DNA from 4 places in the Pseudomonas sp. PB103 genome. Region 4 is predicted to be linked to each of the others. Evidence: predicted binding sites of a transcription regulator. Region 4 holds the regulator's gene; each other region holds the start of a gene.
The links. Region 4 encodes sigma-54, which starts transcription at its own class of promoters, with help from an activator protein. Its sites were predicted from a motif close to ANTGGCATNNANNTTGCTNT; they were not measured.
Positions count from the first base shown of each region.

Region 1: the regulator sigma-54 is predicted to act here: its motif matches at 4,248-4,267, upstream of glnK (P-II family nitrogen regulator).
Region 2: the regulator sigma-54 is predicted to act here: its motif matches at 3,735-3,754, upstream of EJA70_RS14730 (CmpA/NrtA family ABC transporter substrate-binding protein).
Region 3: the regulator sigma-54 is predicted to act here: its motif matches at 4,730-4,749, upstream of flgB (flagellar basal body rod protein FlgB).

Region 1 covers NZ_RWIL01000034.1:8,810-16,657, reverse strand. The annotation lists gene EJA70_RS05945 (aldose 1-epimerase family protein) at 1-1,017, shown strand, start outside; gene EJA70_RS05940 (YifB family Mg chelatase-like AAA ATPase) at 1,014-2,507, opposite strand; gene EJA70_RS30805 (hypothetical protein) at 2,679-2,849, opposite strand; gene EJA70_RS05935 (accessory factor UbiK family protein) at 3,795-4,055, opposite strand; gene glnK (P-II family nitrogen regulator) at 4,470-4,808, shown strand; gene EJA70_RS05925 (ammonium transporter) at 4,847-6,184, shown strand; gene EJA70_RS05920 (secondary thiamine-phosphate synthase enzyme YjbQ) at 6,401-6,826, shown strand; gene sutA (transcriptional regulator SutA) at 6,929-7,255, shown strand; gene EJA70_RS05910 (HAD family hydrolase) at 7,453-7,848, opposite strand, start outside.
Region 2 covers NZ_RWIL01000078.1:17,448-25,295, forward strand. The annotation lists gene EJA70_RS14715 (bifunctional protein-serine/threonine kinase/phosphatase) at 1-259, opposite strand, end outside; gene EJA70_RS14720 (NarK/NasA family nitrate transporter) at 267-1,478, opposite strand; gene EJA70_RS14725 (ANTAR domain-containing response regulator) at 1,816-2,391, opposite strand; gene EJA70_RS14730 (CmpA/NrtA family ABC transporter substrate-binding protein) at 2,407-3,618, opposite strand; gene EJA70_RS14735 (quinone-dependent dihydroorotate dehydrogenase) at 3,843-4,865, shown strand; gene rmf (ribosome modulation factor) at 5,157-5,372, opposite strand; gene rlmKL (bifunctional 23S rRNA (guanine(2069)-N(7))-methyltransferase RlmK/23S rRNA (guanine(2445)-N(2))-methyltransferase RlmL) at 5,904-7,848, shown strand, end outside.
Region 3 covers NZ_RWIL01000046.1:7,334-15,181, forward strand. The annotation lists gene EJA70_RS08365 (flagellar brake protein) at 1-699, opposite strand, end outside; gene EJA70_RS08370 (flagella synthesis protein FlgN) at 792-1,259, opposite strand; gene flgM (flagellar biosynthesis anti-sigma factor FlgM) at 1,308-1,634, opposite strand; gene flgA (flagellar basal body P-ring formation chaperone FlgA) at 1,784-2,545, opposite strand; gene EJA70_RS08385 (chemotaxis protein CheV) at 2,628-3,560, shown strand; gene cheR (protein-glutamate O-methyltransferase CheR) at 3,607-4,434, shown strand; gene flgB (flagellar basal body rod protein FlgB) at 4,790-5,200, shown strand; gene flgC (flagellar basal body rod protein FlgC) at 5,204-5,647, shown strand; gene flgD (flagellar hook assembly protein FlgD) at 5,663-6,382, shown strand; gene flgE (flagellar hook protein FlgE) at 6,413-7,726, shown strand.
Region 4 covers NZ_RWIL01000118.1:53,447-61,294, reverse strand. The annotation lists gene rapZ (RNase adapter RapZ) at 1-116, opposite strand, end outside; gene ptsN (PTS IIA-like nitrogen regulatory protein PtsN) at 119-583, opposite strand; gene hpf (ribosome hibernation-promoting factor, HPF/YfiA family) at 595-903, opposite strand; gene EJA70_RS21030 (RNA polymerase factor sigma-54) at 977-2,467, opposite strand; gene lptB (LPS export ABC transporter ATP-binding protein) at 2,655-3,380, opposite strand; gene lptA (lipopolysaccharide transport periplasmic protein LptA) at 3,380-3,925, opposite strand; gene lptC (LPS export ABC transporter periplasmic protein LptC) at 3,912-4,484, opposite strand; gene EJA70_RS21010 (HAD family hydrolase) at 4,493-5,017, opposite strand; gene EJA70_RS21005 (KpsF/GutQ family sugar-phosphate isomerase) at 5,018-5,992, opposite strand; gene EJA70_RS21000 (ATP-binding cassette domain-containing protein) at 6,268-7,077, shown strand; gene mlaE (lipid asymmetry maintenance ABC transporter permease subunit MlaE) at 7,077-7,848, shown strand, end outside.

The DNA.
Region 1 (7,848 bases), on a different contig from region 4:
ATTGTCGATATCGATAACGGCACGATGAAACTCTCGGTGGTACCAACCCGAGGCATGAATGTCTTGCAAGCCTCTGTCGGCAACGTGCGCATGGGTTGGGATTCGCCTGTGAAGGACGTGGTCAACCCGGCCTTTATCGAACTCAACGGGCGCGGTGGTCTGGGCTGGCTGGAAGGTTTCAATGAACTGGTCGCCCGCTGCGGTTATGAATGGGTCGGCCATCCCGGCATCGATAATGGTGAGCTGCTGACCTTGCACGGCCGCGCCGCCAACATCCCGGCCAGTACCGTCACGCTGCACATCGACGAAAAACCGCCTTATGCCATCAGTCTGCGCGGCGAGCTGAAAGAGCAAGCCTTCAAGAAAGTCGACTTTTCGGTGGTCACGGAACTGGTCACTGAGCCTGGCAGCGTACGTTTCGCACTCAACGATACACTGACCAACAACGGCGACTATCCAAAGGAATACCAGGCGCTGTACCACAGCAATTTCAGCACGCCGTTCCTCGAGCAGGGCGCCCGTTTTGCTGCACCGGTAAAACAGGTCTCGCCGTTCAACGACAAGGCCAAGGGCGATCTGGCTGACTGGCAGAGTTATCGCGCGCCGACCAAGGACTACGACGAAACCGTTTACAACGTCGTGCCCTATGCCGACGCCAAAGGCGAAACCTTGACCGTTTTGCATAACAAGGCGGGCAGCCTCGGTGTTTCTGTTGGCTTCAATACCCAGCAGTTGCCGGTGTTCTCTCTGTGGAAAAACACCGATACCCAAGGTCAGGGCTATGTCACCGGGCTGGAGCCGGGCACCAGTTTTTCTTACAACCGCCGCTATCAGCGTCCGCTGAATCTGGTGCCGACCATTGCACCGAAAGAACACAAACAGTTCCAGATCAGCTACAGCCTGCTCGCGGACAAAGGTGCTGTGGATAAGGCCTTGAAGCGTGTGACCGAAATTCAGGCGGGGCGCGACACCGACGTGCGGCAGACGCCGTTGGTGGATCTGACAACCGAGCATTAAGGTGTCGCCGGCCGATATTGCAGCGCCTCGGCCAAGTGTTCGCGTTTGATTGCATCGACTTGCTCAAGGTCTGCCAGCGTGCGGGCGACCTTGAGTAGCCGGTGTGCCGAGCGCAGCGATAGCGTCAGCCGTTCACAGGCTGATTCCAGCCATTTCTCATCGGCTGTGGATAACTTGCAGTGTTTTTTCAGTCCTGGCAGATCGAGAAACGCATTGGCACAGCCTTGGCGCTTTTGCTGTCGCTCGCGAGCCTCGGCTACCAGTGCTGCGGCGCTGGCGCTGTCCTCGCCGGGTTTAATTGCCGGATTCAACGCCGTCGCCTCCCGCGCCACCGTCAGGTGCAGATCAATCCGATCCAGCAACGGCCCCGATAGCTTGTTGCGATAGCGCTGCACCATGTCCGGTGTGCACGAGCACTTGCCGCTGGGCTCACCAAGATATCCACAGGGGCAGGGGTTCATTGCTGCGACCAACTGGAAACGTGCCGGAAAGCGCACGCGATCCTTGGCTCGGGAAATCACGATGTGCCCTGACTCCAAAGGCTCGCGTAAAACCTCCAATACCTTGCGATCAAATTCCGGCAACTCATCGAGAAACAGCACGCCATGGTGGGCGAGGGTAATCTCACCGGGTTGCGGTTTCGAACTGCCACCGACCAATGCCGGCCCGGATGCCGAGTGGTGCGGTTGACGAAAGGGGCGCTGCGGCCAATGGGTCAGCGGTGCGCCACTGGCGACGGACTGAATCGCCGCCACCTCCAGTGCTTCACTCTCGGCCAGCGGCGGCAATAGTCCCGGCAATCGGCTGGCCAGCAATGTCTTGCCCGTTCCCGGCGGCCCGCTGAACAACAGGTTATGCGCACCCGCAGCGGCAATCAGCAATGCCCGTTTCGCCGCCACTTGCCCCTGCACTTCATTCAAGTCGGGATAAGGCTTGCTGGCATGCATCAGTCCGTCGGAGACATAGGGCTCAACCGGCGTATGCCCATTGAAATGCGCCACCGCCTCCAGTAAATGATCCACCGCAAACACCTTCAACCCCGAAGCCAGGCACGCCTCCTCGGCATTCGCCCGCGGCACCACCAGCGCACGCCCCGCCTTGCGCGCGGCCAACGCTGCCGGCAAAACCCCGCGCACCGCCCTTACTGCGCCGGACAATGCCAACTCTCCCAGACATTCCACATCGTCCAGCGTCAGACACGGCACCTGCACACTCGCCGACAGAATCCCCAAGGCAATCGCCAGATCAAACCGCCCGCCATCCTTGGGCAGATCCGCCGGCGCCAGATTCAAAGTGATCCGCCGCGCCGGAAACTGCAGCCCGGAATTGATGATGGCGCTGCGCACCCGATCCTTGCTCTCCTTCACCGCCGCCTCGGGCAGACCGACCATGGTCAGCGACGGCAGACCGTTGGCCAGATGGACTTCGACGGTGACAGCGGGGGCTTCCACGCCAATCTGGGCGCGACTGTGGACGATGGAGAGGGACATGGTCGTTCCTTGAGCTGAATCGGGGAGCCGCTTCCTGCGGGTTTTTGAAGGGTAGTCTGGGGAGAGGGCGTTGGTCGGACAGTTTTAAGGGCGAACTTTCACTGGATGTTGCTGAAGGCACTAATCCTCAGGCATAAAAAACCGCCTGTCAGGCGGTCATTTTTGCGGTACTCAGGTTCCACCACCGGCGAGCCAACCATCGGGCTCCATTTCCTTGCCATAGGTCGCGGCCACTTTCAGAAAATGCCGCTGACTGGCTGAAACTCTGTCCGGTAATCCGAGTGCCTCGGTACCCGGTTTGGATGCCGATGCCGACTGGGCTTTTTGCTTCGTCTTTTTCATGGACACCTCCCGTGCCGGGTTGCTCGAATCGAACCGATTCCAACTGCCAAGGTTTCTAAATCCACAGGCATTTTATGCTTTGTTTAAATCACGCAGCAGACGGTATCGAAGCTAAGGGTGCTTACGCAATCAGGCGGAGGGGACAGCCCTTGTAGGACGATGCCTTAGTGAATGAAGGACATTTGAGCTGGCAAGTTCATGGTTGCGTTTATGGCTCATACTTCATAAAAATCGAGACGAAAAAAACCGCCTTTAGAAGGCGGTTTTTTATATGCAGGCTTCGGTGAGGCCGAGGCCTGCGCATCCTTAGCGGACACACTCGTGTAATCCGAGATTATGCATATTTGAGTGGTGGCGCAAGCATCATTTAAATCTGAGCCAATCAGTCTATTACGTGACTCGAGATCGGGCATCGGCTTGCGGCTGCATGAAAACGGTTTGATACAACTTGTTTAAACGGCACTACCGGACAACGCATACCATCCACGGTGACGATGCCCACTCATCGAGTGTTCGCAAAGTGTGGCCGGGAGCGTAAAAAATTCATGTTCCTCGACACGGCTTGAGACCCGTGCCGGTGCTGATTTTGGGGAACCCACACCCGGCCACCTTGGTGGACACACTCGTGTGTAGTCCCGAAGGTGTTCGTACGCCGGAAAGCGCATCGGAGGTTTGGCCCCACGCAAGGAGGGCCAAAGTATGTCTAAGTTTCTTAAACATATGTGGCGCCTCGTCAGGATAGCGCTATGGGCTTTTCGCCTGTACGAGATTCTGCGAGACCGTTGGAATAATTCGTTGTAAGGATTGATCTGACGGAAACCGCTCCTGCCTCGGCAGGAGCGGTTTTAGTGACAACATAATGATTCGCACGTTCGCCAAGAACGGGAAGGTCGTGCCGACCTTCAATCGCTAGCAGGCTAGCTCCCACAGGGGGGGATTGCGTGGTTACTCCGCTGGCGGTGTCAGCTTGGCTTCCATCTCGGCGACTTTGGCTTCGAGGCTTTCGAGGCGGGCGCGAGTGCGGGCCAGTACGACCATCTGGCTGTCGAATTCTTCGCGGCTGACCAGGTCGAGTTTGCTGAAGGCACTCTGCAGCAGCATCTTGAACTGGCTTTCGATTTCGGCTTTCGGCAGCGGGGTGTCGCCGCTGAAGAGGCGGGAGGCGGTGCCGCTCAGGGCGTCGAGGAAGTCTTTGGGCGCGAGCATGGTGGATGTCCTGGAAACAATGGCCGGCAGTGTATCACGCAGTGTCTATAGTCAATCTCGCGGTCAGGGATGCACGCTTTTCGCGCAGGCGGACGGACGGCGACGCACCGTTGTTGTGCGTATCCGGATGGGGTTTTGCACGGGATGGCGTGCGGCAGCGGCCAAGGGATTGAAATCAGAGGTTTTTGGCGAGATGGCAAGGTTTCTGCTTAGTCACCTTCGACCCATGCACTGATGCAGTCGCTGTGACGAATGCAGTGCGGCAAACGGAGCGGGGAGTTTCGTCGGCAGCGGTTAGCTGGCGTCAGTCGGGCAGGTACGGCCGACGATGCGTTACAAAGCCAGGCACTGCGCTTAGACTTGAGTCGGGTTTGTTTTCCTGGGGCAAGTCCACCAATTCGGGAGAGAGTTTTCATGAAGCTAGTCACTGCCATCATCAAGCCGTTCAAGTTGGACGACGTGCGCGAGTCGCTGTCCGAAATCGGCGTGCAGGGCATTACCGTTACTGAAGTCAAAGGCTTCGGCCGGCAGAAGGGTCACACCGAGCTGTATCGCGGCGCGGAATATGTGGTCGATTTTCTGCCCAAGGTGAAAATCGACGTGGCCATCGACGACAAGGATCTGGATCGGGTTATCGAGGCGATAACCAAAGCGGCCAACACCGGCAAGATCGGTGACGGCAAGATCTTCGTGGTCAATCTGGAACAGGCGATTCGCATCCGTACCGGCGAAACCGATACCGACGCGATCTAAGCGCCGCCACAAACCCCAACGCCCCAGGAGAAAACAATATGACTCTGCGTAAATTCGCAGGGCTAGGAGCCCTGTTGTCTATCGTAATGCCCGGCCTTGCTATGGCGGCAGACGAAGTGGCGGCCCCGGTCCTCAATTCTGGCGACACTGCCTGGATGCTCACCTCGACGGCACTTGTGCTGTTCATGACCATCCCCGGCCTGGCGCTGTTCTACGGCGGCATGGTTCGCTCGAAAAACATTCTTTCCGTGATGATGCAGTGCTTCGCCATTACCGGTCTGATCAGCATCCTGTGGGTCATTTATGGCTACAGCATCGCGTTCGACACCACCGGCATGGAGCAGGGCGTCGTCAACTTCAACTCGTTCTTCGGCGGCATGGGCAAGGCGTTCCTCGCCGGTGTCACGCCTTCGAGCCTGACCGGTCCTGCGGCGCTGTTCCCTGAGGCGGTGTTCATCACCTTCCAGATGACCTTCGCGATCATCACCCCGGCGCTGATCGTCGGTGCGTTCGCCGAGCGGATGAAGTTCTCCGCGATGCTGATCTTCATGGGCATCTGGTTCACCCTGGTTTATGCACCGATCGCTCACATGGTCTGGTCCGGTAACGGCGGCCTGATGTGGGACTGGGGCGTGCTCGACTTCGCCGGCGGCACCGTGGTGCACATCAACGCCGGTGTGGCCGGTCTGATCTGCTGCCTGGTATTGGGCAAGCGTAAAGGCTTCCCGACCACCCCGATGGCGCCGCACAATCTCGGTTACACCCTGATGGGCGCGGCGATGCTGTGGGTTGGCTGGTTCGGCTTCAACGCCGGTTCCGCTGCGGCGGCCAACGGCACTGCCGGTATGGCGATGCTGGTTACCCAAATCGCTACCGCTGCGGCGGCGCTGGGCTGGATGTTTGCCGAGTGGGTCACCCACGGCAAGCCAAGCGCACTGGGCATTGCTTCGGGTGTGGTTGCCGGTCTGGTCGCGATCACTCCGGCTGCCGGCACCGTGGGTCCGATGGGCGCACTGGTGATCGGTCTGGCCGCAGGCGTGGTGTGCTTCTTCTGCGCCACCACCCTGAAACGCAAACTCGGTTATGACGATTCCCTGGATGCCTTCGGCGTACACGGTATCGGCGGTATCCTCGGCGCGATCCTCACCGGTGTCTTCGCTGCGCCGTCGCTGGGTGGCTTCGGCACCGTGACCGACATCGCCGCACAAGTATGGATTCAGTGCAAAGGCGTCGGCTTCACGGTGATCTACACCGCGATAGTCACCTTCATCATCCTCAAGGTCCTGGACGCCGTGATGGGTCTGCGTGTGACCGAGGAAGAAGAGTCGGTTGGCCTCGATCTGGCACAACACAACGAACGCGGCTACAACCTGTAAGTACGCGCACTGAAAAAAATTGCCCGGTTCGCCGGGCATTTTTTTGTCCGGAATTTGTCATTTAGCGACAGGCTGAAAGGATTTTTCGTACGCCTTTAGTCGTGTTTACGACGGCGGTTTTTCACCCGCCAAAGTCTTACGTCATTGCGCGAGTATTAGGGCCTTTGTTTTTTCCCAGAGCGCGCTAGAATGCGCCCCGAACGTGCGGAGAACTGTATGTGGCAACAGACTCTGATAACCCTGCGGGCACGGCCCCGGGGCTTTCATCTGGTAACGGACGAGTTGATCAAAGGCCTGCCTGAACTCAGGGAGTGCCGGGTCGGTCTGTTGCATTTGTGGCTGCAGCATACCTCGGCGTCGTTGACCATCAACGAGAACGCCGATCCGGCGGTCCGTCGCGACTTCGAACGATTTTTCAATCGTCTGATCCCACAAGGAACAGACGGCTATGAGCATAACGACGAAGGCCTGGACGACCTCCCGGCGCACTTCAAGGCCAGCGTGCTTGGTTGCCAGATCAGTCTGCCGGTGTCGGCAGGTCGTCTGGCTCTGGGGACCTGGCAAGGCGTTTATCTGGGCGAGCACCGTGATCATGGCGGTGCTCGAAAAGTCCTCGCCACCTTGCACGGTGAAGGGGCATAAACCGTTGGTCACCAATGGTTACTGATTTTTTAACGGCGACTTTCGACAGTTGCCAAAGCTGGTCTATAACTAATCTGCTTTTCGCAAGTCATGAGGTAGAACATGAGCGACGATGATCTGGAAAACGACGACCTCGAAGTAGGCGACGAAGACGAGGCCGAGGAAGGCCTGGAAGCAGCAGCGGAAGACGTTGCTGACGACGATGGCGGTGACGATACGCCGGCCCCGGCTGCCAAAGGCAAAGCCAAGGCTGCGGTGTCGGCAGATGAGTTGCCGAGCATTGAAGCCAAGAACAAGGAACGCGACGCCCTGGCCAAGGCCATGGAAGAGTTCCTGTCGCGCGGCGGAAAAGTGCAGGAAGTGGAGGCCAATGTGGTCGCCGATCCTCCGAAGAAGCCAGACAACAAGTACGGTAGCCGCCCTATTTGAGGCGTGCCGCTTGCTTGCTGAAAAAGCCCGCCGTCGCTGCGGGCTTTTTCATGCCTGGAATAAACATTGGAAGGCGATGCAGACCCTGTGGGAGCTGGCTTGCCAGCGATGGCGGCCTGTCAGACAACATTGATGTTGAATGTGCTGGCCTCATCGCTGGCAAGCCAGCTCCCACAGGGAGTGATGTAAATTCAGGGTCAGTGTTGGGTATTCCAGCGGGCGAGTACCGCTGGCAAATCCGTCAGGCTGCGAATTTCGGCATCCGGTAGACGATCCGCTTCCCACGGTTTGCCCGCCGGGTTAAACCAGATAGCCCGCAACCCCGCCTGCTGCGCTCCGGCAATGTCATCACCCGGATGATCACCGATATGCACGGCAGTTTCGGCGGTGGCGCCACCGCGCTGCAACGCCTCATGAAAAAGCCGCGCATCCGGTTTGGCGATGCCGATATCTTCCGCGCACAACGCAAACTTGAAGTAATCCGCCAGACCCAATCGACGCACATCGGCGTTGCCGTTGGTGACCACGCCAAGGGCGTAATGATTGGCGAGAATTTCCAGCACTGGCTCGACTTCAGGAAACACTTCGATCTG
Region 2 (7,848 bases), on a different contig from region 4:
GCGCGAGCAGCAGGCGATCCAGCGCCTGCGCCACGCTCCAGGTTTCCGGCGTGGCGTAGTAGTCCAGCGCCAGAGCCTGCAACGTCGAACGCGCGGCGAGCCCGCCATCGGCGCACTGGCTGACGCCGTCGGCGATGGCGAAGAGAAAGCCCTTGCTCGCCGCCAGCGCCGGGGCCGGAGTGACCGCGCGCAGTGCGTCCTGATTCTCGGCGCGCGGGCCAGTGGCGCTGGCTTCGGCAAAACTCAGTTGCAGGGCCATCGACGCCTCAGACCCGCGCCGCCGTCACTGCCGCCGAACCCCAAGTGGTTCTCCAGCGACGCTTGACGCCGTGCAGGCCGAACCATGCCAGCACGCCAAGGCTGGCGAACAACCACAGGGCCAGTTGATAGCTGCCGGTACTCTGTTTGATTGCGCCCATGCCGGCCGCCAAGGCAAAGCCGCCAATGCCGCCGGCCATGCCGATCAGCCCGGTCATCACGCCGATCTCCAGACGAAAACGCTGCGGCACCAGTTGGAACACCGCGCCGTTGCCCGCGCCCAGGCCGAGCATGGTGCAGACGAAAAGCGCCAGTGCGGCGTAGGAACTTGGCAGGTTGAAACCGACGGCCGCGATGCAGATGGCCGCGACGGTGTACATCGCCAGCAAGGTGCGGATGCCACCGAAACGATCCGCCAGCGCGCCGCCCAACGGCCGCATCAAACTGCCACCGAACACGCAGGCAGCGGTGTAGTAACCGGCGGTCACTGGGCTCAAACCGTATTGATCGTTGAAGTAGCCGGGCAGGGCGCTGGCCAGACCGATGAAACCGCCGAAGGTGACGCTGTAGAAAAACATGAACCACCAACTGTCACGGTCGCCCAAAGCTTTGAAGTAGTCGGCCATGGCTTTAGCTTTCGGCCGTTCAGGGGCGTTTTTCGCCAGCCAGGCAAACAGCACCAACGTCAGGATCAACGGAATCAGCGCGAAGCCGAAAACATTGCTCCAGCCGAACGCGGCGGCGAGCACAGGCGCCAGCAGCGCGGCGAACACGGTGCCGGAGTTGCCCGCGCCGGCGATGCCCATGGCTTTGCCCTGATGCTGCGGCGGATACCATTGCGAGGCCAGCGGCAGGGCCACAGCGAAAGACGCGCCGGCCATGCCGAGGAACAGACCGAGGATCAGCGCCTGTTCATAACTGTGGATGCCGATTTTCCAGGCACCGAACAAAGCGCAAATCACGATGACCTGGCCGATCAGCCCGGCGGTTTTTGGCGACAGTCGATCGGCGAGCATGCCCATGATGAAGCGCAGTACCGCACCGGCGAGGATCGGCGTAGCGACGACGAGGCCACGCTGTTGCGTGGTCAGGTGCAGGTCGGCGGCGATCTGCACCGCCAGCGGGCCGAGCAGGTACCAGACCATGAAGCTCAGGTCGAAGTAGAGGAAGGCCGCGAACAATGTCGGGGTGTGGCCGGATTTCCAGAAGCTTGAATTCATCGCGCACCTCAGCTGAAAAGAGTCTCGAAAGGAGTCATGCAACAGCAAGTGGGGCGCCGCCACGGCCGCACCACCGGCCCCGGGCTGTGGGGCCAAAACGCAAAAACGCCGCTACCTGATGCGCCGGTTGGGCGAACGGGTGAGCGACGTCTTTGTCGTGGGTGGGGCAACCGCCGTTGGTTACCTGTGGGTTTTACATAGCGAGATTTGTGCCAACAGGTTGAGACCGAGGTGCGGCCAATCGCTGGCAAGCCAGCTCCCACAGGTTCTGTGGTGTTCACAAATCCTGTGGGAGCTGGCTTGCCAGCGATGAGGCCCGTGCAGGCCCAGCAAAACCTCAGCCGAGCAACTCACTCATCGCAATAATCTGCTCCGCCACTTGTATCAGCTTCTGCTGCCGGCTCATCGCCTGGCGCCGCATCAGCGTGTACGCCTCTTCCTCATTGCAGTCCTTCATCTTCATCAACAAGCCCTTGGCCAGCTCGATGCGCTTGCGCTCAGCCAGTTGCTGATCCCGTGCCTGCAACTGCGCACGCAGCGCCTGATCACTCTCGAAGCGCGCCATCGCCACATCCAGAATCGGCTGCAGACGCTGGGCGTGAATGCCCTCGACAATGTAGGCACTGACCCCGGACTTGATCGCCTGACGCATCACCCCCGGATCATGTTCGTCGGTAAACATCACGATCGGCCGGGGCTGGTCGCGGCTGACCAGCACCACTTGCTCCATGACATCGCGACTCGGTGACTCGGTATCGATCAGGATGACGTCCGGGCGCACCGTTTCGACGCGCGCGGGCAGGTCGATGGTCAGGCCGGATTCGTCTATCACCTCAAAACCGGCTTCGGTGAGGGCCGCTTTCAGGCGTCCGACTTTTTTTGCCGTGTCGTTGATCAGCAGAATGCGCAACATGTTCGCGATCTCCTGTCAGCGGCGGGCGAGAAGGGCGACGTCGTCGCTCATCGCGTGCAGCTTGAAACTGCGCGCATAAGCGGCCGGGTCGTTGCCGTCCCAGATCTTGCCGTCGAGCAACTGGCTGCTGCGCATGTCCGTGCCCCACGCCGCTACGCCGACGGCAGTGGCCGCTTCGCGATAGAGCTCGAGTTGCTGAACCTGGCGGGCGACGGCGAGGTAATCCGGGTCTTCGCGCAGCAAACCCCAGCGACGGAACTGGGTCATGAACCACATGCCATCGGACAAGTACGGCAAATTGACTTCACCTTTGCCGTGAAAGCGCAGGGCGTGCGGGTCTTGCCAGCGATTGCCGAGGCCATCGGCATAGTCGCCGAGAAAGCGCGGCTCGATGCACGACAGCGGCGCGTCGAGATATTCCGGCGCACTGAGCAATTGCGCGGTGCTGCGACGGTTCTCCGGACTTTCCTCGATGAAGCGGCTGGCTTCAAGGATCGCCATCACCAGTGCCCGTGCGGTGTTGGGGTACTGCTCGACAAATTCGCGGGTACAGCCGAGGACTTTTTCCGGGTGATCGGGCCAGATGGTCTGGCTGGTGGCGAGGGTGAAACCCAGATCCTGTTGCACGGCGCTGGCTGCCCACGGCTCGCCGACACAAAAGCCGTCAATGCGCCCGGCTTGCAGGTGCGCGACCATCTGCGGCGGCGGCACGACCACGCTGTCGACATCCTGCAATGGATGAATGCCCTGACTCGCCAGCCAGTAATACAGCCACATCGCATGGGTGCCGGTGGGAAACGTCTGGGCGAAGGTGAGTTTTGCGCGGCTTTGGTGCACGTGGCGATCCAGCGCTTCAGGACTGCTCACGCCCAGACGTTGCAGGCCGTGTGACAGGTTGAGGCTTTGCCCGTTCTGGTTCAGGCCCATGAGCACTGCCATGTCGGTCGGGGCGACGCCGCCGATGCCCAAGTGCACCGCGTAAATCAGCCCGTAAAGGCTGTGGGCGGCGTCGAGTTCGCCGCTGACCAGTTTGTCGCGCAGATTGGCCCAGGAAGTCTGACGTTTGAGGTTCAGCGTCAGTCCGTAAGGTTGGGCGAAGCCTTGCGTGGCAGCCACCACCACCGAGGCGCAATCACTCAGGGCCATGAAACCGAGGTTGATTGCGCTTTTTTCCGGAGCATCGCTGCCATTGACCCAGGCCAGCGGCCCTGCCGAAGGTTCGTTCATATAAAGCCACCTCGAAAAAAAACGCCGTCGCGGTCTTCGCAAAGGCAAAAACCGCGGACGACGCCATTGTCCTTGCCCACTTGCCGCCATTGGTTTGCGAGCTGATAGCAGGGAAGGGTGCAAGGCATATGCCAGTGACAGCGATTTGCGCGTGCGCCTCGCGCCGCAGGCCGATGCCCGGCTATAATCGCCGCCTCTTTTCGCCGCCCGAGTCATCGCCGCCCATGTACACCCTGGCCCGTCAGCTGTTGTTCAAACTTTCCCCGGAAACCTCCCACGATCTGTCGCTGGATCTGATCGGCGCGGGTGGGCGTTTGGGCCTCAACGGCTTGCTGTGCAAGGCGCCGGCGAACGTGCCGGTGACGGTCATGGGCCTCGAGTTTCCGAACCCGGTGGGTCTGGCGGCGGGTCTGGACAAGAATGGCGCGGCCATCGACGGCTTCGCGCAGTTGGGTTTCGGTTTTGTCGAAATCGGCACCGTGACCCCGCGTCCGCAACCGGGCAACCCGAAACCGCGGATTTTCCGCTTGCCGGCAGCCGAGGCGATCATCAACCGCATGGGTTTCAACAACCTCGGTGTCGATAACCTGCTGGCGCGGGTCGCTGCGGCGAAATACACAGGCGTGCTGGGCATCAACATCGGCAAGAACTTCGACACGCCGGTCGAGCGTGCGGTCGACGACTACCTGATCTGCCTGGACAAGGTGTATGCCCACGCCAGCTACGTGACGGTCAACGTCAGCTCGCCGAACACCCCGGGCCTGCGCAGCCTGCAGTTCGGTGATTCGCTCAAGCAATTGTTGGCCGATCTGGCCACGCGCCGCGCCGAACTGGCGTTGCGTCATGGCAAGCATGTGCCGTTGGCGATCAAGATCGCCCCGGACATGACCGATGAAGAAACCGCGCAGGTCGCTCAGGCGCTGATCGAAACCGGCATGGACGCGGTGATCGCGACCAACACCACCCTCAGCCGTGTCGGCGTTGAAGGCATGGAGCATGGCGACGAGGCGGGCGGCTTGTCCGGCGCGCCGGTGCGTGAGAAGAGCACGAATACCGTGAAGGTGCTGGCGGGTGAACTGGCCGGGCGTTTGCCAATCATTGCTGCGGGTGGCATTACCGAAGGCAAGCATGCGGCCGAGAAGATTCTCGCTGGTGCGAGCCTGGTGCAGATTTACTCCGGCTTCATCTACAAAGGCCCGGCGCTGATCCGCGAATCGGTAGACGCCATCGCCGCCCTGCGCAAATAACTGTGATGTGCTTTTGTGGTGAGGGGATTTATCCCCGATGGGCCGCGAAGCGGCCCCAAAACCATTCACCTCGCAGTGTCAGGTAAATCGGGATCTCAATATTTGCGACTGCTGCGCAGCCGATCGGGGATAAATCCCCTCGCCACAGTGACCTGTGTAATCGGCATTCTGTGGCGGGCATAAAAAAGGGCTCCTCGAAGGAGCCCCTGGGCCGTAGCCCGCCGTCCGGGAAGGACGTGCATGGTAAGTCGTTACAAATTCAGATTGTCGTGTCGGAATTAATGCCCTGTGTCAGCCGACGGCGTGAAGTTCGTTGAGTCTGTGGATTCCCGCAGTGCCGGTCATACCGTCCCAGTTGTCGCCGCGTCCTTCTCGCCAGCCGTTAATCCAGGCTTGACGTACCGACGGTAGAGTAAATGGGCAAAGCTCACGGGATTTGCCACCAACGCCATATTGATATCCGCGCAAAAATGCTCTTTCCAACGGATCACGCTTAAGTCTTCTCATAGGGTGTTTCCCTCACTTGTTGACTGTTTGTGTCGCGTTGACCTCAATCGAGGTCTGGCAGAAAAAACCTGCCGTGGTGCGGCTCGCTGCCGGCGTGGCGAGCCAAGGTGTTGACGCCGTTGCGACGTCAACCTGTGGTCAGTTCTAACCAATGAGTCACAGCGATGGAATGACCGTTTTGTCATAAGCACGTAACAAAAAGGGTGCTATAGCGATAAGTAACCGCGTATTTATTCAATGTTTATTAGCCAAACCCCGGTATGATCGGCCCCGCGCTGGATGATGGGCTTAATTCTTTAGTGAGAATGACCCACGTTTGCGCTGGGGTACTATTCGACGAAGGGTCGCTTTAAGACTTTTTGTTACTCCAACTTTTTTATCTGTCCTTGCATCTAAGCTCTTTTAACCCGAGCAGCGGGGATGGAACGGCACACCTTCGTGCCACGCGGGCGTTCTTTTAGAAAAGCGCCTGATTGAAAACCGGATCGGCAATGCGTTGCCGATTCACTAGCCAAAGGCTCTGGAAATACCATGTCCGACCGTTTCGAACTCTTCCTCACTTGCCCTAAAGGCCTTGAAGGCCTGCTCATCGAGGAAGCCGTCGGGCTTGGCCTTGAAGAAGCGCGCGAGCACACTTCCGCCGTGCGTGGCATGGCGACCATGGAAACCGCTTATCGCCTGTGCCTCTGGTCGCGTCTGGCCAACCGGGTGCTGCTGGTGCTCAAGCGTTTCCCGATGAAAGACGCTGAAGACCTCTACCACGGTGTCCTCGACATCGAATGGCAGGATCACATGCTCAACGACGGCACGCTCGCCGTTGAATTCAGCGGCCATGGCTCGGGCATCGATAACACCCACTTCGGCGCCTTGAAAGTCAAAGACGCCATCGTCGACAAACTGCGCACCCCGCAGGGCGACCGTCCGTCGATCGACAAGCTCAACCCGGATCTGCGCATTCACCTGCGCCTGGATCGCGGCGAAGCGATTCTCTCCCTTGATCTTTCCGGCCACAGCCTGCACCAGCGTGGTTATCGCTTGCAGCAGGGCGCTGCGCCGCTGAAGGAAAACCTCGCGGCCGCTATCCTGATCCGTTCCGGCTGGCCGCGCATTGCTGCCGAAGGCGGCGCGCTGGCTGACCCGATGTGCGGTGTCGGTACGTTCCTCGTCGAAGCAGCCATGATCGCCGCCGATATGGCGCCGAACCTGCGTCGTGAGCAGTGGGGCTTCACCGCGTGGCTGGGTCACGTGCCGGCGCTGTGGAAAAAACTCCACGAAGAAGCCGTTGAACGTGCCGCTGCCGGTCTGGCCAAGCCACCGCTGTGGATTCGCGGTTACGAAGCTGATCCACGGCTGATTCAACCGGGCCGCAACAACGTTGAGCGCGCCGGCCTGAGCGAGTGGATCAAGATCTACCAGGGCGAAGTCGCGACCTTCGAGCCGCGTCCGGACCAGAACCAGAAAGGCCTGGTGATCTGCAACCCACCGTATGGCGAGCGTCTCGGTGACGAAGCCAGCCTGTTGTATCTCTACCAGAACCTCGGCGAGCGTCTGCGTCAGGCCTGCCTGAACTGGGAAGCGGCGGTGTTCACCGGCGCGCCAGACCTGGGCAAGCGCATGGGCATCCGTAGCCACAAACAGTATTCGTTCTGGAACGGCGCGTTGCCGTGCAAGCTGCTGTTGATCAAAGTGCTGCCGGATCAGTTCGTCACCGGCGAGCGCCGTACCCCGGAACAGCGTCAGGCCGAGCGCGAGCAAGCGGCTTACGACCAGACCCCGGACGAGCCGCAAGAGCGCAAGTTCAACAAGAACGGCAACCCGATCAAGCCGACGCCAGCCCCGGCGCCGGTGATCGAGCAGCCGCGCTTGAGCGAAGGCGGGCAGATGTTTGCCAACCGTCTGCAAAAGAACCTCAAGGCGATGGGCAAGTGGGTCAAGCGCGAAGGCATCGATTGCTACCGCGTCTACGATGCCGACATGCCTGAGTACGCGATGGCCATCGATCTGTACCACGATTGGGTGCACGTGCAGGAATACGCCGCGCCGAAGTCGATCGACCCGGAAAAAGCCTCGGCACGCATGTTCGATGCGCTGGCAGCCATTCCGCAGGCACTGAATGTCGACAAGAGCCGCGTGGTGGTCAAACGCCGCGAGCGCCAGAGCGGTACCAAGCAGTACGAACGTCAGAGCGCGCAGGGCAAGTTCAACGAAGTCAGCGAGGGCGGCGTGAAGTTGCTGGTCAACCTCACCGACTACCTCGACACCGGCCTGTTCCTCGATCACCGGCCGATGCGCATGCGCATTCAGAAAGAGGCCGAGGGCAAGCGTTTCCTCAATCTGTATTGCTACACCGCGACCGCCAGCGTGCACGCGGCCAAGGGCGGCGCGCGCAGCACCACCAGCGTCGATTTGTCGAAAACCTACCTCGACTGGGCGCGCCGCAACTTGTCGCTGAATGGCTTTTCGGACAAGAACCGTC
Region 3 (7,848 bases), on a different contig from region 4:
AACAAAACGCTCAACGTTGCGGGCAGCCTGGCCACTGATGTTGTGGAAGCGCAAACCGGCAAAGGTGATGTTGAGTTTTTCTTCGAAGTGCAGATAGCGCAGTTCGACAGAGATCGGCTGGTTGCCGAACAGTGGCGGGGCGATCATGCGATCGTAGACCTGGCCCAGTTGCAGGCGGTCAGTGATGTCGCCTTCGAAGCGCAGCTTGCAACCGGTGGCGGAAATATCCAGCAGTTTGCCGTTGATAGGCGCCTTGAGCTTTTCGCCGCCAAGTTCAACGCTGACCAGATCGGTCAGTTTCAGCGCGGCGCGAAATGCATTGCGACGTTGGTGGTAAACCACCTCGGTCGGCAGCTCGCCGGTGTAAAAGCGATCGCCTTCGGACTCTTCGATGTTCAGCGTGCCGGTGCATTCCCAGGCGATGCGCACGCCTTCATGAAAACCTTCGACCTTGAACGGCTCACCGGCCTGCAAGAAACGCTCGCCGTCGCGTGGGATCATTTCGTCCAGAGCGATCGTCCCGGTGTCACGGTCGACCTTGATCAGGTAGCTCTGGAAACGCTGGCTGCGCTCGTGGAAGGTGATGATCAGCGGATCATGGCTTTCTTGCAGCTGGCGCAGGTTGCTGGAGATTTCCAGAGGTGTGGTGAGCACCTTTGGTGGCTGCGGAGCATCATCCGCGCTAAGGACGTTGGACACGTTGAATCAATCTCCAGACAAAATTTGACTACGACTAGCCAGCATTTTGCCAGCATGTTTCGCAGGTTGATAGAGCGCAGGCATCGAACGGCTCACGCCTGACTGAGCGCGCGCGGCTTCGCAAGCTTGGAGAAGGCACCGCTGGCGTCGTAGAGCGCTGGCGGCTCGCCGCCGGTGAGGATCTTCAGCTGATTGGCCGTGGAGGCCTGCTGGACCAGGATCGATTGGCCATTGTTGACGTTGGCCGCCTGGCATTGCGCGATGAGGTCGGTGAGGAAATCGCTCTGGCTGAGCAATTGTTCGCCAATGCTCGATTGGCTGGCCAATTGCTCAAGCCCCTGCCGATTGGTCGGCAGGTTAAGGCTGGCGAGGATCTCGCTGCGTTTGCGGCCATGCTGTTCGAGCAGAATGATCAGCGCCTGTTTGCGTGCCAGAACTTCTTCCAGCAGGGGCATGTCACGACCGTGCAAAGCGAGGGACTCGGTTTGCAATAACTCCAGCAAATGTTGAGCTGGAGCAAAGTCGTCGATGATCAGTTGCAATAAATTAGTGTCGTGCATGGCTGGCCTTGGGTTTTAAGCGTCCAAAAGCCTGGCGCTGGCGTTGGCCTAGCGCTGGGCTTCGAAGTTGAGCAGTTTGCTGGCTACACGGTTGCTGTCGACTTTATAGCTGCCATCGGCAATCGCGGCTTTCAACTCGGCCACACGGGCTTTGTCGACAGCAGGTTGATCGCGCAGCTTGTCAGTGATCTTCTGCAACTGTTGAGCCTCATTGCTGAGGTGTACCGATTCCCCGCTTTTTGCGGTACTGGCCGATTCGGCCGGGGTATTCAGCGGCGCGGAAGTGCCGTTTTCGGCGGTTTCCTTAGGCGCGCTGGTACGTGTACTGCCTGTAAGTGACGAGGAGCTGTTCAAACGGCTGAAATCGATGACCATGATAAAAACCTCTGGGAATTTGGACGCTTGCCATGTTTTCGGCCATCCCCTGGAAAACTTTAGGCGCATTTACCAATGAACCTTGCATGCGCCGGCGCGAGTCCTGCTGCGGCACAGTTTAGGGAACAGCCGGGATCAGCGCCAGTTTTCTACATTGCTACTTCCACTTGGCCTGGCGCGGTGACTTGCGCCTTGATGACCCGTTGGGAGTTAAGGTTTTTCACCCGGATCTGTTCTTTCAATCCGCCGTTGGACAGGGCTTCGCCCGGCATCCGTACCGCCAGCGTACCGCTGCGGGCGGTAATCACCACTTGATCGCCTTTGCGAATGACTTCGGCCTGTTCCAGATGGACCAGGGTAATCACCTGATCGGCGACCGTTGGTCGGGTTAATTTTTGCCCGATCGCTTCGTCCACCGAGGTCAGAAAGCCCTGATTGATCAGGCTGACGTCGCGTTCGCGCAAGGTCACGTCTTGCGGTTCGATAATTCCGGCACGCTTGAGTGGCCGGGTGGTGGTGACAATCTCGCGAAACAGGCGGACTTGAGCGGGCACGAACACGGTCCAGGGTGAGGATCCCTCACAGCGAACCTTCACGGTTACCCGGCCCAAAGGACGTGCCGGGCTCTCCAAAGTGGCTGTCAATTCCTTGTCGCACATAGGCATGCGCATACGTGGATCGAGTTGCTTGACCTCGATTTCATAGCGGCCTTCGGTTTGACTGGTGGCCAGATAGTCTTCTACGGTGAACTCAAGAAAGCCCTGAGTGACGCCGATAAGCATGTCAGGCAAGGTAACCGCATCAGCAATGGCAGGGCTGCCAGCAAAAAAGCAGCAAATGGCGCACGCGGCACAAAGCCCTCTGCGGAGGGGCGATGTCAGGCGTCGGAAAAATGTCGTTTGAGCGTTCATACGAGTTAAAAAGCAAGCGCCGTGCCGTTTAGCAATGAATGTGCGTCGCAACAACACTTGGCGTTGGTGTAGGAGTCTGGGCATGGCTGGTGTAATGGATTCGGTGAACCAGCGCACGCAACTGGTGGGGCAGAATCGCCTGGAGCTGTTGTTGTTCCGGCTTGACGGTCAGCAGCTCTATGGAATCAACGTGTTCAAGGTGCGGGAAGTGCTGCAATGCCCGTCGCTGACGTTGATGCCCAAGTCCAGTCCTGTCGTGTGCGGGGTGGCGAATATTCGAGGGGCGACCATTCCGATCCTGGATCTGGCAATGGCAACCGGCTCGGGTGCGTTGAAAGACAAGAACAACCCGTTCGTGATCATCACGGAGTACAACACCAAGACCCAGGGTTTCCTGGTCCGCTCGGTGGAGCGCATCGTCAACATGAACTGGGAAGAGATTCATCCGCCGCCCAAGGGCACGGGTCGCGATCATTACCTGACCGCTGTGACTCGGGTGGACAATCAGTTAGTCGAAATCATCGACGTCGAGAAAGTGCTGGCGGAAGTTGCGCCGACACCGGAAGCGATTTCGGTGGGCGTGGTCGATGTCGAGACCCAGACCAAGGCGTTGTCGCTGCGGGTCTTGACGGTCGATGACTCGTCAGTGGCGCGCAAGCAGGTCACGCGTTGCCTGCAGACGATCGGCGTCGAAGTGGTGGCGCTGAACGATGGCAAGCAGGCGCTGGATTACCTGCGCAAGCTGGTCGATGAGGGCAAGAAGCCGGAAGAAGAGTTCCTGATGATGATCTCCGACATCGAGATGCCGGAGATGGACGGGTACACCCTGACGGCCGAGATCCGCGCTGACCCGCGCATGCAAAAGCTTCACATCATCCTGCATACTTCGTTGTCCGGGGTATTCAATCAGGCGATGGTCAAGAAAGTCGGTGCTGATGACTTCCTGGCCAAATTCCGTCCTGATGACCTGGCATCCCGGGTAGTCGACCGGATCAAAGCAGCAGATATCAGCTAAGGGCGTTTTGCCCTTGGCGGTCAACACGATTTAAGAGGCGGCATCATTGTCTACGGGTAATTTGGATTTCGAACAGTTCCGGGTCTTCCTGGAAAAAGCCTGTGGCATTTTGCTCGGTGAAAACAAGCAGTACCTGGTCTCGAGCCGTCTCAACAAACTGATGGAGCAGCAAGGCATCAAATCCCTGGGTGAGCTGGTTCAGCGCATCCAGACCCAGCCGCGCAGCGGTTTGCGCGAGCAGGTGGTCGATGCCATGACGACCAACGAAACCCTGTGGTTTCGTGATACCTATCCGTTTGAAGTCTTGAAGAACAAGGTACTGCCTGAAGCGATCAAGGCCAGCCCCAACCAGCGTCTGCGGATCTGGTCGGCAGCCTGCTCGTCGGGCCAGGAACCGTACTCGCTGTCGATGTCGATCGACGAGTTCGAGCGCAGCAACCTGGGCCAGTTGAAGATGGGTGTGCAGATCGTTGCCACTGATTTGTCCGGCCTGATGCTGACCAACTGCAAGACGGGCGAGTACGACAGCCTGGCGATCGGTCGCGGTTTGTCGCCGGAACGTCTGCAGCGTTACTTCGACCCGAAAGGGCCGGGCCGCTGGGTGATCAAGGCGCCGATCAAGAACCGCGTGGAATTCCGCTCGTTCAACCTGCTCGACAGCTATGCCGCGCTGGGCAAGTTCGACATCGTGTTCTGCCGCAACGTGTTGATCTACTTCTCTGCCGAAGTGAAGAAAGACATCCTGTTGCGCATTCACAGCACGTTGAAGCCGGGCGGTTATCTGTTCCTTGGCGCTTCCGAAGCGCTGAACGGTTTGCCGGACCATTACCAGATGGTGCAGTGCAGCCCGGGGATCATTTACCAGGCGAAATGATTGCATCGGCAACAGCAAAAAACGGCAGGCCCGCAAAGGCCTGCCGTTTTTTTATGCCTCTCACATCCCCCTCTGTAGGAGCTGCCGAAGGCTGCGATCTTTTGATTTTGTTTTTTAAGAACAAGATCAAAAGATCGTCCGATCGCGGCCCGAGCCTTCGGCAGCTCCTACAGGGGGAGGTGTTAACAGGAAGAAGCGGCAGAAAAGCGGCATTCGGCGGAAACCGGTTGCCGCTTTTCTGGCATTGCCGCTTTGCCGATTGCCCGCGAAGCCCCGGTTTACGGGGTTTTTTCGCTTTGGCACGCCGCTTGCTAAAGCTCAGTTACGAAAAACCGGTCACCCGAAGGTTCCCGACATGAGCATCAGCTTCGATAAAGCGCTCGGCATTCACGAACAAGCCCTGGGCTTCCGCGCCCAGCGCGCTGAAGTCCTGGCCAACAACATCGCCAACGCCGATACCCCGAACTACAAAGCTCGGGATCTGGACTTCTCCAAAGTGCTGGAAGCACAGACCGAGAAAACCAAAAAAGGCGGCAACTTTGCCCTCAACATGACCAACAGCCGTCATATCGAGGCCGAAGGTCTGGGCAATGGCGACGAATCGCTGATGTATCGCACACCGATGCAGCCTTCGATCGACCAGAACACTGTGGACGCCCAACTGGAACAGTCGAACTACGCGGAAAACGCCGTCGGCTTCCAGGCCAGCTTCACCCTGCTCAACAGCAAATTCAAAGGGCTGGTGTCAGCCCTGCGCGGAGAGTAATCCATGTCCCTGTCCAGCGTTTTCAACATTGCCGGCAGCGGCATGAGCGCACAAACCACGCGTTTGAACACCGTGGCTTCGAACATCGCCAACGCCGAAACCGTCTCGTCGAGCATCGACCAGACCTATCGCGCCCGTCACCCGGTATTCGCCACCATGTTCCAGGGCGGCCAGAACAGCGGCAGCAACTCGCTGTTCCAGAGTCAGGACGCGGCCGGTCAAGGTGTGCAGGTGCTCGGTGTGGTCGAAGACCAGAGCAACCTCGAAGCGCGCTACGAGCCGAACCATCCGGCCGCCGACGCCAAGGGCTACGTCTACTACCCGAACGTCAACGTGGTGGAAGAAATGGCTGACATGATTTCCGCGAGCCGTTCGTTCCAGACCAACGCCGAAATGATGAACACCGCCAAAACCATGATGCAGAAGGTGCTGACCCTCGGTCAGTAATAAGGGGCGACTGCCATGAGTGTTTCCGATTCCACCAGCGGCGTAAGCATTAAAGACGTATTGGCCAATTCTTCGGTCAAGACCGGGACGACCACTGATGGTCTGGCTGCGGCCACCAACAGTGCCACCGGTAAACAGGCCCTGGGCAAAGATGCGTTTCTGCAATTGCTGGTCACCCAGCTGAAAAACCAGAACCCGCTCGACCCGCAGGACAACAGTGAGTTCGTCGCTCAGTTGGCGCAGTTCAGCAGTCTGGAAGGCATCACCACGCTGAACTCCACCGTCAGCGGGATTGCCGGCAACTACAACTCGTCGCAAGCATTGCAAGCGTCGTCGCTGGTGGGCCGTTCGGTCATCGCCCAGACCGACAAGGCGGTGGTCGATACCAGCAAGAGCCTCAACGGCACCGTGGTGGTTCCGGCCTCCGGCGCTGTCTCGCTGTCGATCAAAGATGCCGACGGCAAAGTCGTGCGCACCATCGACATGGGCAACCAGACCGCTGGCAATGCCGGTTTCATCTGGGACGGCAAAGACACGTCCGGCGCGGTCGCGGCAGCGGGCACTTACACGTTCACCGCCAGCGCCACGTACGACGGCAAGGCGACTTCGCTGGTTACGTATCTGCCGGCCACCGTTAACAGCGTGACCATCAGCCAGACCGGCGGTGAGTTGATGCTGAACCTGGCAGGCCTGGGCAGCGTCGCGCTGTCCAAAGTACAAACCATTGGTATATAGAGCCGACTAACCGGCACAAAGGAGTGGAATATGTCTTTCAATATCGGCCTTAGCGGTCTCTATGCAGCCAACAAACAACTGGACGTGACCGGTAACAACATCGCCAACGTCGCGACCACCGGTTTCAAATCGTCCCGTGCAGAATTCGAAGACGTGTACTCGGCCACGCGCCTGGGCACTGGCAGCAAGACCGTCGGTAACGGCGTGCGTCTGGCCAACGTGTCCCAGCAGTTCGGTCAGGGTGACGTGAGCAACACCGGCAACGTGTTGGACATGGCTATCCAGGGCAACGGTTTCTTCATCCTCAGCGACAACGGTTCGCTGAGCTACACCCGTGCGGGTGCGTTCAAGACTGACGCTGAAAACTACGTAGTCGACAACAACGGTAACCGCCTGCAGGGTTACGGCGTTGATGCCAACGGCAAGATCATGACCGGCGTGCTGACCGACCTGAAGATCGACACCTCGGCCCTCAAGCCGAACGCAACGTCGAAGATCGACCAGACCATGAACGTGAACTCGGAAGACACCAAGCCAACGGTGGCGCCGTTCAGTCCGACCGATCTGAACAGCTACAACAAGCTGATTTCGACGCCGGTCTACGACACTCAGGGTAACGAGCACCGCATGGATCAGTACTACGTGAAAACGGGTACCAATGCCTGGAGCGTCTACACCTACATGGATGGTCGTACCCCATCGGATCCGACCAGCAACACCTTGACGCCGATGACTCACGACATCACCTTCAACTCTGATGGTTCCATCGCGACCTTGACGGCGGGCACTGGCTGGGTCAAATCCGGCAACACCCTGACCATGAACGGCTGGATTCCTGGTGTGGTGACCAACGCGACGACCTCGCCAGTGACTTGGGGGCCGAACGGTTCCAAGGCCAACAGTACCGGTATCGCCTTCAACACGGCGTTGACCACTTCGTATAACTCTCCGACGGCGCGCACTGCGCAGTATCAAGACGGTTACGCGACTGGGCAGATTTCCAGTCTGACCATCGATTCGACCGGGGTGATGACGGCTAACTTCAGCAACCAGCAGACCAAGGCGATTGGTCAGGTAGCGGTAGCGAGCTTTGCCAACGAGCAGGGTCTGCAGCCGATTGGCGGTACGCGCTGGAAGGAGACTTTCGCGTCGGGTGTGGCCGGGGTTGATTCGCCGAAAACCGGTACGTTGGGCGCGATCGTGTCGAACTCGCTGGAAGAGTCGAACGTTAACTTGACCAATGAGCTGGTGGACCTGATCAAGGCGCAGAGTAACTATCAGGCGAACGCCAAGACCATTTCGACTCAGAGCACGATTATGCAGACCATTATTCAGATGACCTGATTTGGGTTTTGGGTTTTGGGTTTTGGTTTGTGGAAGGGGCCCCTCGGTTGAGGGGCTTTTTTTTGGGCTTGGATTGGGGGGGTATCCGTTGCTGCGGTAACGGCTGCTTAGGGTTCCGCCCT
Region 4 (7,848 bases):
TCTGGCAGCAAGCCTGCCGGCAGATTGTCGATGCAGTAGTAACCGTTGTCCTCAAGGACATCAAGGGCGGTACTTTTACCCGAGCCGGAACGGCCGCTGACGATGATCAAGCGCATGATTACTGCCCGTTTTGCTCGTCCAGAACGACCTGGTACAAGGCTTCGTTGCTCGCGGCGCTGCGCAATTTGTCACGCACGTCCTTGCGGTCGAGCATGCTGGCGATCTGACGCAGCAACTCCAGGTGCGCATCGGTAGCGGCTTCCGGGACCAGCAAGACAAACAGCAGGTCAACCGGCGCGCCGTCAATGGCGTCGAAATCGATGGGGGCTTGAAGGTGCATCAACGCACTGATGGGCGTTTCGCAGCCTTTGAGGCGGCAGTGAGGAATGGCGATGCCGTTGCCAAAACCGGTAGAACCGAGTTTTTCACGGGCAATCAGAGCCTCGAAGACATCTTGCATCTCCAGATCCGGCACTTCGCGGGCGATCAGGTTGGCAATTTGTTCGAGGGCTTTCTTTTTACTGCCGCCCGGCACGTTCACGAGGGAACGGCCGGGGGTCAGGATACTTTCAAGTCGGATCATGGGGTGGGGGGTTATCGACCGGTCGCGCCCTGGAGCAGGCTCTGGGTCTTTTCCTTATGCTTTTTGAGTTGTTTATCCAGCTTGTCGGTCAAGGCGTCGATCGCCGCGTACATATCGGTATGTTCCGCGTTGGCGACCACTTCGCTGCCGGGTATATGCAAGGTGGCTTCGATTTTCTGCTTCAGCTTTTCGACGCACATCGTGACCTGCACGTTGGTGATCTTGTCGAAATGGCGCTCCAGTCGTTGGAGTTTTTCCTCGATATAGGAACGCAGAGGTTGGGTCACTTCCAGTTGGTGTCCACTGATGTTGACTTGCATACAGCTTCTCCTTCGTTGCCAGTGCATAAAGCGGCAGGCTGGATAGCCTGCCACTGGAACGCTGTAACGTGGCTTACATCAACCGCTTGCGTTCGCTCGAAGGCGCGATCCCTAAGGATTCGCGGTACTTGGCGACGGTGCGGCGAGCCACCTGAATGCCTTGTGCCTCCAGTAAACCAGCGATCTTGCTGTCACTCAACGGCTTTTTCTGATTTTCCGCGGCAACCAGTTTTTTGATGATCGCGCGAATCGCCGTGGACGAGCATTCGCCGCCTTCGGAGGTGCTGACATGGCTTGAGAAAAAGTATTTCAGCTCATAAATACCGCGCGGGGTATGCATGAATTTCTGTGTGGTCACCCGGGAAATCGTTGATTCATGCATGCCCACCGCTTCGGCAATGTCGTGCAAGACCAGCGGTTTCATGGCTTCGTCGCCGTACTCCAGAAAACCGCGCTGATGCTCGACGATCTGGGTGGCAACTTTCATCAGGGTTTCATTGCGGCTCTGCAGGCTCTTGATGAACCAGCGCGCTTCCTGCAACTGATTGCGCATGAAGGTGTTGTCGGCGCTGGTGTCGGCGCGACGGACGAATCCGGCGTATTGCGCATTGACGCGCAGGCGTGGCACCGATTCCTGATTCAGCTCGACCAGCCAGCGCTCGTTGTCCTTGCGCACGATCACGTCAGGTACAACGTACTCGGCCTCAGTGGATTCGATCTGCGAACCCGGACGCGGATTGAGGCTCTGCACCAGCTCGATGACCTGGCGCAACTCGTCTTCCTTGAGTTTCATGCGGCGCATCAACTGGCTGTAATCGCGGCTGCCAAGCAGGTCGATGTAGTCCGTGACCAGACGCTTGGCTTCTGCCAGCCATGGCGTCTTGGCCGACAACTGGCGCAATTGCAGCAACAGGCATTCGCCAAGGTTGCGCGCACCGATACCGGCCGGTTCGAATTGCTGGATGCGGTGCAGGACGGCTTCAATCTCGTCCAGCTCGATGTCCAGTTCCGGATCGAACGCTTCGAGGATTTCTTCGAGGGTTTCGTCCAGATAGCCCTGATTGTTGATGCAATCGATCAGGGTCACGGCGATCAGGCGATCGGTGTCGGACATCGGGGCGAGGTTCAGTTGCCACAACAGGTGGCTTTGCAGGCTTTCGCCAACGGAGGTGCGGGTGGTGAAATCCCACTCGTCATCGTCGCTGCTGGGCAGGCTGCTGGCGCTGGTCTGATAGACATCTTCCCAAGCGGTGTCGACCGGCAATTCGTTGGGAATGCGTTCGCTCCAATCGCCGTCTTCGAGGTTGTCGACGGTCGGCGCGGTTTCCTGGTAGGAAGGTTCCTGGATCTCGGTGGGCTTCTGTTCAGCGTTGTCGGCCAAGGGGTCGGAATTGTCGAAGTCTTCGCCTTCTTCCTGGCGTTCGAGCATCGGATTGGATTCCAGCGCCTCCTGGATTTCCTGTTGCAGATCCAGGGTCGACAATTGGAGCAGACGGATGGCCTGTTGCAGCTGCGGTGTCATCGTCAGCTGCTGGCCCATTCTCAAGACTAGCGATGGTTTCATGGCAGGGGCTTAACACCTTATTCGCCGGCGCTATGCGCCATCCACTACAGGGCGCCGAAGCGCCAAACTTAAGCAAATTATATGCCTGAAACTGAAGTGTTTGCCTAGAGCGCTGTAACAATTAAAGCGTATAAAAAGCTGCTTCATCGATACAGCACCCTCGCGAATCACCAGGATGCTGTAGCGCTTACAGGCGGAACTCGTGACCCAGATACACTTCCTTGACCAGATCGTTGGCCAGGATGGTTTCGGCGTCACCTTCGGCGATCAGTTGACCGTCGTTGACGATGTACGCGGTTTCGCAGATATCCAGCGTCTCACGCACGTTATGGTCGGTGATCAGTACACCGATGCCCTTGGCCTTGAGATGGTGGATGATCTGCTTGATATCGCCGACCGAGATCGGGTCGACACCGGCAAACGGTTCGTCGAGCAGGATGAATTTCGGCGCGGTGGCCAGCGCGCGGGCAATTTCCACGCGGCGGCGTTCACCACCCGACAGGCTCATGCCGAGGTTGTCGCGGATGTGGCTGATGTGGAATTCCTGCAGCAGGCTTTCCAGCTCCTTGCGACGACCGGCCTTGTCGAGTTCCTGACGGGTTTCGAGGATGGCCATGATGTTGTCGGCGACCGACAGTTTGCGGAAGATCGACGCTTCTTGCGGCAGATAGCCGATACCAGCCTTGGCACGACCGTGCATCGGCTGGTGGCTGACGTCCAGATCATCGATCAGTACGCGGCCCTGATCGGCCTGCACCAGGCCGACGATCATGTAGAAGCACGTGGTCTTGCCGGCGCCGTTGGGGCCGAGCAGGCCGACGATCTGGCCGCTGTCGATCGACAGGCTGACGTCACGCACGACCTGGCGGCTTTTATAGGCCTTGGCCAGGTGCTGAGCTTTCAGAGTTGCCATTACTGGGTTTTCTCTTCGGTTTTCTTCTTCGGCTGGATCACCATGTCGATGCGCGGACGCGCCTCGGTGACCTTGCTGCCGGTAGCGCGACCGGCGCTGGCAAGTTTTTTCACCGTGTCATAGACGATCTTCTCGCCCTGAGTGGTGTTGTTGTCTTTGTCGACAACCTTGGCCTTGTCGATCAGCACAACGCGGTTTTGCGCGGCGTGGTACTGGATCGTCACGCCCCAGCCCTGTACAGGCTTGGTGTCGCCAGCGGTCTGCAGCTGTTCGAAGTAGGCGAGGTTGCCGACCGAGGTCACCACGTCGATATCACCGGTCGGGGTACGGGTGATGGTCACGGTATTGCCGGTGACCTTCATCGAACCCTGGGTGATGATCACGTCACCTTTATAGGTAGCAACGCCGTTCTTGTCGTCCAGTTGGGCATCGTCGGCCTGAATGCGGATTGGCTGCTCTTGATCGTTCGGCAGAGCCCAGGCGCTCACGCTTCCCAGTGCTGCGCCCAGACTGAGCAAAATAGGGAGGGTTTTAACGAGCCTCATACTGTCCTCTTACGTTCGATAGCAGGTGTATCCTGCTGTCCTTCAGATACGCTTTCATTCCAACGCCAGTCGATACACCGCCAGCGCCGTCGATTCTAACGGGTTGCTCGGTCTGCGCATATTGCTCCTGCGGGAACACCGTCATGCGAGTGGAGGTGACCAGCAGATCGCGCTTCTTTTCGTCGGTGCGCTTGATGCGCACCGAGTCGATCAATTCAACCTGGGTGCCACCCGAGTTCACTTCGCCGCGTTCACTGGTCACGTGCCACGGGAAATCCGTGCCGCGGTACATGTTCAGATCAGGTTTGGTGACCAGCGTGATGTCGGTCGCCTTGACGTGCTCGGCTTTCTCGGACGTCATTTCATATTGCACTTTGCCGTCCGGCAGGTATTGCAGGGTGTGTGTGTTGGTTGCATACCAGTCGATCGGGCTTTCGGTCGACGTGACCTGCGGCTTGTCGAGGAAGCGTTCCGGGCTGATGTTCCAGTAGCCGACCGCGGCGAAAAGCGCCGCGATGCAACCGAACAGCAGGAAGTTGCGAAATTTTTTGCTAAACATGGTTTGACTCACAAGTACGCGGCATTGGCGGCATCAAGGCTGCCCTGCGCACGCAGGATCAATTCGCAGAATTCGCGGGCGGCGCCTTCGCCGCCACGGGCGCGGGTTACGCCATGGGCGTGTTCGCGGACGAAATCGGCAGCGTTGGCGACCGCCATCCCCAGGCCCACGCGGCGGATCACCGGCAGGTCAGGCAGGTCGTCACCGAGGTAGGCGACCTGTTCATAGCTTAGGCCCAGTTGTTCAAGTAGACCGTCGAGAACGACCAATTTGTCTTCGCGCCCCTGAAAAAGATGCGGGATACCCAGGTTTTTCGCCCGACGCTCAACCACCGGTGTCTTGCGGCCGCTGATAATGGCAGTTTGTACGCCCGCATTCATCAGCATCTTGATGCCTTGGCCATCAAGGGTGTTGAAGGTCTTGAATTCGCTGCCGTCTTCGAGGAAATACAGGCGCCCGTCGGTGAGGACCCCGTCGACGTCGAACACCGCCAGTTTGATCGCTTTGCCGCGTTGCAGCAGATCGTTGCTCATTTACATGACTCCTGCGCGCAGCAGATCGGAAAGGTTGAAGGCGCCAATCGGGCGATCGTCCTCGTCGACAACTACCAGTGCGTTGATTCGGTGGTCTTCCATGATTTTCAGGGCCTCGGCGGCAAGCATCTCGGGCCGGGCGGTCTTGCCGTGGGCCGTCATTACCTGGTCGATGGTGGCGCTGCGGATATCGATGCTGCGATCAAGGGTGCGGCGCAAATCGCCGTCGGTAAAGATCCCGGCCAGTTTGCCGTCGGCTTCAAGGATCGCCGTCATGCCCAGGCCCTTGCGGGTCATTTCCATCAACGCGTCCTTCAAAAGGGTACCGCGCTGCACCTGCGGCAGCTCTTGCCCGGCGTGCATGACGTTTTCAACTTTCAGCAACAGGCGGCGGCCGAGGGCCCCGCCCGGATGCGAAAACGCGAAATCTTCAGCGGTGAAACCACGCGCTTCGAGCAATGCCACGGCCAGGGCATCGCCCATGACCAGGGCTGCGGTGGTCGACGAGGTCGGTGCCAGATTCAACGGGCAAGCCTCATGCTCGACGTGAACGTTGAGATTGACTTCGGCTGCCTTGGCCAGCGGCGATTGCGGGTTACCGGTGACGCTGATCAGCTGGATGCCCAGGCGCTTGATCAGTGGCAGCAGGGTGACGATTTCGTTGGTCGAGCCAGAGTTGGAGAGGGCCAGGATCACGTCGTCGCGGGTGATCATGCCCATGTCGCCATGACTGGCTTCGGCCGGGTGAACGAAAAAAGCCGGGGTGCCGGTGCTGGCCAGGGTCGCGGCAATCTTGTTGCCGACGTGCCCGGATTTGCCCATGCCGACCACGACCACACGGCCTTTGCTGGCCAGAATCATCTCGCAAGCACGGACGAAATCGGCGTCGATATGGGGCAACAAGCCTTGTACGGCTTCCACTTCGAGTTGGATGGTGCGTTGTGCCGATTGAATCAGGTCGCTGGATTGGCTCATGTCAGAAATCGTATAGCCCGATGAAAAGGCGGCGATTATAGCGGTTATGTTGCAAAGCCTCACGCAAGATCGTCGCGCTTTGTCATTCCTCGTTACCAAATGCTTCGAAAACCTGCTGCGGGCCTGTCAAATCACTGAACATGCGCCGGCACAAGCCTTGGGCGCTTGGCGGTTGCAGTGATATAGTTCGCCGCCAGTTCGGCCTGCCCGGGATGTATGTGCTTTCCCAAGAAAGCCTGGCGTCCGAGTGAGAGGCTGCATCGCAAGGAGTTTAGATGAGTGCCGATAACGCCTACGCGGTCGAGCTGAAGGGAGTCTCCTTCAAGCGCGGTGCGCGCAGCATTTTCAATAACGTCGATATTCGCATCCCGCGCGGCAAGGTCACCGGCATCATGGGGCCTTCCGGGTGTGGCAAGACCACGCTGCTGCGGTTGATGGGCGCGCAGTTGCGTCCCACCAGCGGCGAAGTCTGGGTCAACGGTCAGAACCTGCCGAAGCTGTCGCGCAGCGATCTGTTCGATGCGCGCAAGCACATGGGTGTGCTGTTTCAGAGCGGCGCGCTGTTCACCGATCTCGATGTCTTCGAGAACGTCGCTTTCCCCCTGCGCGTTCATACCCAATTGCCGGAAGAAATGATCCGCGACATCGTCCTGCTCAAATTGCAGGCAGTCGGTCTGCGTGGCGCCATCGAATTGATGCCTGACGAACTGTCCGGCGGCATGAAACGTCGTGTCGCGCTGGCCCGGGCGATTGCGCTCGATCCGCAGATTCTCATGTACGACGAACCGTTCGTCGGCCAGGACCCGATCGCCATGGGCGTGCTGGTGCGCCTGATCCGTCTGCTCAACGATGCGCTGGGGATCACCAGTATCGTGGTCTCCCACGATCTGGCCGAAACCGCGAGCATTGCCGACTACATTTATGTCGTCGGTGATGGTCAGGTGTTGGGGCAGGGCACACCGGATGAACTGATGAACTCGGACGAGCCGCGTATCCGTCAGTTCATGACCGGCAATCCCGATGGCCCGGTGCCGTACCATTTTCCAGCGACGGATTACCGCGCAGATCTTCTGGGGAAGCGCTGATGCGCAGAATTTCATTAATAGAACGCGTTCGCCGGTTTGGCGAAGCGGCGATCGATGCCGTTGCGGTGTTCGGTCGGGCCACGCTGTTCCTGTTTCATGCCTTGCTGGGGCGTGGTGGCATCAGCGGTGGCTTCGGCCTGCTGGTCAAGCAACTGCATTCGGTCGGCGTGATGTCGCTGGTGATTATTGTCGTCTCCGGCATTTTCATCGGCATGGTCCTGGCGTTGCAGGGTTTCAGCATTCTGTCGAGCTACGGTTCGGAGCAGGCGGTAGGGCAGATGGTGGCCCTGACCTTGCTGCGTGAACTGGGGCCGGTGGTGACGGCGTTGCTGTTCGCCGGGCGTGCCGGTTCGGCGCTGACCGCCGAAATCGGCAACATGAAGTCGACTGAACAGCTTTCCAGCCTGGAAATGATCGGTGTCGACCCGCTCAAGTACATCATTGCCCCGCGCCTGTGGGCCGGTTTCATTTCCCTGCCGGTGCTGGCGATGATTTTCAGCGTGGTAGGCATCTGGGGCGGTTCGTGGGTAGCTGTCGACTGGCTGGGCGTGTATGAAGGCTCCTACTGGGCGAACATGCAGAACAGCGTGAACTTCACCAGTGATGTGCTTAACGGTGTCATCAAAAGCATCGTTTTCGCCTTCGTCGTCACCTGGATCGCCGTATTCCAAGGCTATGACTGTGAGCCCACTTCCGAGGGAATCAGTCGTGCCACCACCAAGACCGTGGTGTTTGCCTCGCTGGCAGTGCTCGGCCTGGACTTTATTCTGA